One region of the Caballeronia eucalypticola genome, then DNA from elsewhere that is predicted to be linked to it. Evidence: predicted binding sites of a transcription regulator. Region 1 holds the regulator's gene; the other holds the start of a gene.
What was found. The regulator LexA, encoded in region 1, represses DNA repair genes until DNA is damaged. The targets are predictions, from matches to a motif close to ACTGTATNNNNATACAGT.
Positions count from the first base shown of each region.

Region 2: ACMX25_RS30190 (putative DNA modification/repair radical SAM protein) is a predicted target of LexA. The motif match lies at 1,231-1,248, and genes of this name have one in related genera.

Region 1 is NZ_JBLKRU010000003.1:177,855-180,983, forward strand. It holds gene ACMX25_RS05170 (DUF2939 domain-containing protein) at 1-391, opposite strand, end outside; gene ACMX25_RS05175 (hypothetical protein) at 549-935, opposite strand; gene lexA (transcriptional repressor LexA) at 1,098-1,754, opposite strand; gene ACMX25_RS05185 (sulfate ABC transporter substrate-binding protein) at 2,048-3,097, shown strand.
Region 2 is NZ_JBLKRU010000036.1:29,591-32,719, forward strand. It holds gene araD (L-arabinonate dehydratase) at 1-1,045, opposite strand, end outside; gene ACMX25_RS30190 (putative DNA modification/repair radical SAM protein) at 1,263-2,474, shown strand; gene ACMX25_RS30195 (UdgX family uracil-DNA binding protein) at 2,502-3,129, shown strand, end outside.

The DNA of each region.
Region 1 (3,129 bases):
CCTCCGCCGGAACCGGCGGTTTCTCGCCAGGATCACCTCTTGGCGGTATGCCATTGAGAATAGCCGCCACGCCGTCGGGCGTTGCATACGAATCGACCAGTGGGCCGACTAGCGCCGCGCCAATCATGGCGCCGATTATCGCTAACGGATTGCCGCTTTTCTGTATATCGATTCTTCGGGTCAGCAGCTGCCCGACCTGGTCCTTCAGGCTTTCACGTAGCAACGGAAAGTCGACGTACTGATTCACGGTCTGAACGTCACGGGCGTCGGCGGCACGTTTTAGCCGATCGAGGGCAATATAGGGCGACGCATAAATCACACCGAGAACCGCCACAACAATAACAACCAACAACGCAATAACAACGGACTTGCTGGTACGGGACAAAGGCATACGCGTGGGGACCTTTTGGCTGATGAGGTAGACGCGGCTCGAAATGCAAGAGTTGTGGCCAAACGAAAGGCCTAACGAGAGACCTTGGACGACTCAACCATTGAATGGACCGCACCGGCGCCAGAACTATCCCCGCGAATTCACCGCGCCTTAAATATCAGGCGAACAATCCATCTTCAACGCCTGCGCGTTCCTCGTCGATGCAGCGGTCGATCATGCGCGATACCGCTTCGATATTGCCCACCATGATGACCCGCGACTCACCGCGATAAACCCGCACGGGTGCACGTTGCTCGGACTGCGTATGCACCGATGTACTCAACGATACCCGGGCGAACGCCGGTTGCCGCGATGGCAAGACTGGCAATTCGATGAAGAGATCAGGCGTGTCAGCAGGTTTTTGTGTCTTGCAGGAAATCAGCGAGCGCAGATGCCGCAAACGGCCAAATTCCCGGAATTGGCGAAACGAAAGGGGTGCGCGTGCTGCCGGCGCAAACGATGCGGATAAAAAAGAAGCAGAAAACAACCGGGCGAATCGTTCCATGATGTTTCTCCGATAACCGATGACAACCGATGAGAATAGGGCGCGCGCCGGTTCCTCGCGAATGCGATGTCCGTCACGCTTTATGGGGCTGGAATTCAAGCGCAGCGCGGCTGGGGAGAAGATCCACCGCCGCCCTGCAAATCAGAAATCAACAATCAGAAATCAAAGCTCGCCGGAGCGGATCAACCCGACCGCAATACCTTCCAGCGCAAAGTCGTCACTGCCTGATGCAACGAAGATATTCTCGTAATCAGGATTTTCAGCGATCAGTTCAACGCCATCTGGACGACGTTTCCAGCGTTTCACCGTGACGTCGTCGCCGAGTCGTGCCACGACGATCTGCCCGTCCTTCGCCTCGTTTTTCTTCTGTACGGCGAGCAGATCACCGTCGAAGATGCCTGCGTCGCGCATGGAAAGACCGCGTACCTTCAACAGATAGTCCGGCTTGCTGGAGAACAGTGCCGGGTCACAGGCGTAATGCTGGGAGATATGTTCCTGCGCAAGGATCGGGCTACCGGCCGCCACGCGCCCGACCAGCGGCAACGACAATTGCATGATGCTGGCGTGCGGCAACGTGAACTGGTGAGGGCCGTCGTCAAGACTGCCATTAGTCAGCAAACGAATGCCGCGCGATGAACCCGCAGCCAGCTCGATCACCCCTTTACGCGCCAGCGCCCGAAGATGCTCTTCGGCGGAGTTAGCCGAGCTAAAACCGAGTTCAGCCGCGATCTCGGCGCGCGTGGGCGGAAACCCCGTACGTTCGATAGCGCGCTGGATCAGTTCGAAAACCTCTTGCTGTCGCGCAGTCAGTTTGCTCATTTTGGTCACGTGCATTTGCCCCTTTATGGCCGGTCGTCCACTGTATGGATGAACAGATGCCTGTAGTTTTATACAGTATTCGGCGCTTTTCAAGCTTTACTTTAAGTTCGACGTCGTCAGAACCACACAGAGGCCCCAAACACGGTGCTCCAGCGGCTCTTTGATGGCCGCAACGCCGCTTCCAGTCTTCATTAGCACTTTTTGATCTAAAAGAATGAATAACAATTATTTTTAATAATGAAAGCCCGTCGATAGACTCGGCTGCTCAAACACATAAGACGGGGAGCGGGGCAATGCTGAGTCGGAATTCGGGGTGGGGCGCACGGGCAAGGAAGCTGGTTGCCACGACGGTGATCGGGGCCGCGTCGGCGACCGGGATGATCGTGGGAACGATCTCGCTGGCGCACGCCGACACGTCGTTCCTTAACGTGTCGTATGACCCGACGCGTGAGCTGTACCAGGACTTCAATCAGGCTTTCGGCAAGAAATGGAAGGCTGAAACCGGAGAAACCGTCACGTTCAAGCAGTCGCACGGCGGCTCAGGCGGTCAGGCGCGCTCGGTTCTCGACGGTTTGCAGGCCGATGTAGTGACTCTGGCGCTGGCCTATGACATCGATGCGCTCGCGGGCAAGGGGCTCGTGGCGCAAGACTGGCAGAAGCGCTTGCCGGACAACGCGTCGCCGTACACATCGACAATCGTGTTTCTCGTGCGCAAGAGCAACCCGAAGCAGATCAAGGACTGGCCGGACTTGCTCAAGCCGGGCGTGTCTATCGTGACGCCGAATCCGAAGACATCCGGTGGCGCGCGCTGGAACTATCTCGCGGCATGGGCGTACGCAGAACATCTGCCGGGTGGCAACGCGACGACCGCCAAGGAATTCGTGACCAAGCTTTATAAGAATGCCGGCGTGCTGGATTCGGGCGCGCGGGGTGCGACCACCAGTTTCGTGCAGCGCGGGCAGGGCGACGTGCTGATCGCGTGGGAAAACGAGGCGTTCTTGTCGCTGAAGGAATTTGGCTCGGACAAGTTCGAGATCGTGGTGCCGTCGGTGAGCATCCTGGCTGAACCGCCGGTCGCCGTAGTCGACAAGGTCGTGGATCGTCACGGCACGCGCAAGCTGGCCGAGGCGTACCTGAAGTATTTGTACAGCGAGGAAGGTCAGGAGATCGCGGCACGCAACTTTTATCGGCCGCGTTCCACTGCCGTTCCTGCTGCGCTGACGAAGCAGTTCCCGAAGATCAAGCTCTACACGATCGATGATTCCTTCGGTGGCTGGACCAACGCGCAAAAGACGCATTTCGCCGATGGCGGCGTGTTCGATTCCATCTATCAACCGCAGTAAGCGTAATGGTTTGAAAGGCAGCATCGCCGGCG
Region 2 (3,129 bases), on a different contig from region 1:
CGATCAGGCTGCCCAGTTCCACGAGCAATGCGCGCAAACCGCCTGCATAGAAGAAGTCTTCCATCAGGTATTTGCCGGCCGGGCGCAGGTTCGCGAGCACCGGCGTGATACGCGCGAGTTCATCGAAGCGTGCGGTCGTCAGGTCGATGCCAGCACGGCGCGCGACCGCCACGAGGTGCACGATTGCGTTCGTGGAACCCGACATGGAGAGCACGGTGGTGACGGCGTTATCGAAGGATTTCGCGGTCAGGATGTCGGAGGGTTTCTGGTCGATCCAGACCATTTCCACAATCCGCTGGCCCGTCAGCGAGGCGAATTGCGCGTGGCGTGAGTCGACTGCGGGTATCGATGAAAAGCCGGGCAGCGTCAGGCCGAGCGATTCGGTGGCGGTGGTCATGGTCGACGCCGTGCCCATGGTCATGCAATGGCCCGGCGAGCGCGCGATGCCGCTTTCGATGCCTTTCCATTCCTCTTCCGTAATCTTGCCCGCGCGCAGTTCCGCCCAGTATTTCCAGGTGTCCGAACCGCTGCCGAGCGTGCGGCCGTTCCAGTTGCCGCGCAGCATCGGGCCGGCGGGCAGATAGATACTCGGCAAGTTCATGCTGATCGCACCCATCAGCAGGCCGGGCGTGGTCTTGTCGCAGCCACCCATCAGCACGCAGCCATCGAACTGGTACGACTTCAGCAACTCCTCGGTTTCCATCGCGAGGAAGTTTCTGTACAGCATGGTGGTCGGTTTCTGGAACGGCTCGGCGAGCGTCATCACGGGCATCTCGACGGGGAAACCGCCAGCCTGCCAGACACCGCGCTTGACCTCCTCCACGCGTTGCTTGAAGTGCGTGTGGCACGAGTTGAGCTCACTCCATGTATTGACGATGGCAATGACCGGCTTGCCCATGTAATCGGATGGGTGATAGCCCATTTGCGCCGTGCGTGAACGGTGGCCGAACGAGCGCAGATCGTTCACGCCATACCAGCGGTAGCTGCGTAATTGTTCGGGGGTCTTGCGAGGGGCGGTGGGTTTCGCGGGCAGATTCGAGGACAAGCTGGTTCTCCTTGATAGCGCTGTCAACACGCTCTTGAATGAGCGAATGGTAACGCTATCATTGACGAGCGTCCGTCAGGGATTTCACGCATAAGAGGGCGGCTGCGAGCGCAGATCGACGGGATTTCAGCCGCAGGAATGCAAGCGTAAAAACCCTTTGCTTCGACCCGACAGCCCCGTACAATACTGTATATATATACAGTAAAGCGCGGACGAAATGGAACTGCTCAAGAAGCTCGAAGTGCTGGCAGACGCGGCGAAATACGACGCGTCTTGCGCCAGCAGCAGCGCGCCGAAACGCAGTTCGCGTGGTGGACCTGGGCTGGGATCGAGCACGGGCGCCGGTATCTGTCACAGCTTCACGCCGGATGGCCGCTGCGTGTCGCTACTGAAAATCCTCCTGACCAATTTCTGCCTGTATGACTGTCAGTACTGTGTGAACCGTCGGTCCAGCAACGTACCGCGTGCGCGCTTCACGCCTGAAGAAGTGGTGGACCTGACACTGGATTTTTACCGGCGCAACTACATTGACGGCCTGTTTTTAAGTTCCGGCGTCATCCAGTCGTCGAACTACACCATGGAGCAACTCGTTCGCGTCGCGCAGTCATTGCGTGAGGACCACCAGTTCCGCGGCTACTTGCACCTGAAGACCATTCCCGACGCGGATCCGGGACTGATCGCACAGGCCGGAAAATATGCTGACCGGCTAAGTGTCAATATCGAACTTCCGACCGAGATCAGCCTCGAACAGCTCGCGCCTGAGAAGAGTGCGCGCACGATCAAGCTGGCCATGAGTTCAATCCGGCTTGGACAGGACGAAGCGCTCAGCGACAAAAAAGCGCCTAAATTTGCACCCGCTGGTCAAAGTACGCAGATGATCGTTGGTGCAGACGCTACGGACGACCGCACCATTTTGCGTACAGCCGAGACGCTGTACGGGTCGTATAAGTTGAAGCGGGTTTACTACTCGGCGTTCAGCCCGATCCCCGACAGTCCTTCCGCCCTGCCCTCGCAGGCGCCGCCGCTGTTGCGCGAGCACAGGCTTTATCAGGCTGATTTCCTGATGCGCGGTTACGGCTTCAACGTGGCCGAACTGTTCGGTGAAGCCGGTTCGTTGTCGCTTGATATCGACCCGAAGCTTGCGTGGGCGCTGTCTCACCGGCATCAGTTTCCGGTCGACCTCAATCGTGCGCCGCTTCGCATGATTGCGCGCGTGCCAGGAATCGGCATGCGCAATGCCCAACGGCTGGTGGAGCTGCGTCGCTCGCGCGCGGTGCGTTACCAGGATCTCGTGCAGTTGCGCTGCTCGATGGCGAAGATCAAGCCGTTTATCGTCACGCAGGATTATCGGGCGCCATTGAAAGACGTGTCGTCGGAACAGTTGCGGCGAGTGCTGACGCCGCCACCTGTGCAGCTCGCGCTGCTGTGAGCGCGCATGTTAGCGAGCGGACATTCCATGCAAACCATCGCTATCGAGAATACGTATAGCGCGTGGCGCGCCGCCGCCCTGCGGATGCTCGCGGCAAACGTGTCCCCGGAAGCCATCGACTGGCGGGTCGACGACTTTGCGCATGGTGCTGCGAACGGTCATGTGGAGCCAACCAGCGGTTCGTTCGATTTCGACGCGAACCAGACCGGCAACGACGAGGCGGTGTCCGCGCCGCGTCCGTTCCAATCTGCCGTGCCGCCGCTGGTAGTGGGTATTTCGAAAACACTTGCGGCCCAACTCAGCGATGCCGCGTTATATCGGGATCCACGTCGCTGGGCGTTTTTGTATAAGGTCATTTGGCGATGGCACCAGGGCGATCGCGCCGTTGCATCGCCTGCCGACGTCGACGGTGCACGCCTGCAGCAAATGGCAAAAGCGGTTCGACGTGACAAACACGACATGATCGCGTACGTGCGCTTTCGCCAGTGCGCTCACCATGCCGCGGGCGAGCCGGAGTACGTCGCCTGGTACGAACCCGCGCACGACATCCTTGCGTGGGGCGCCGAGCGGTTCGCCCAGCGCATGGGCCGCGCGACCTGGCTGATCGCCACGCCGTCAGGCGCTGCGTCGTGGGACGGCGTCACATTGCACCTGA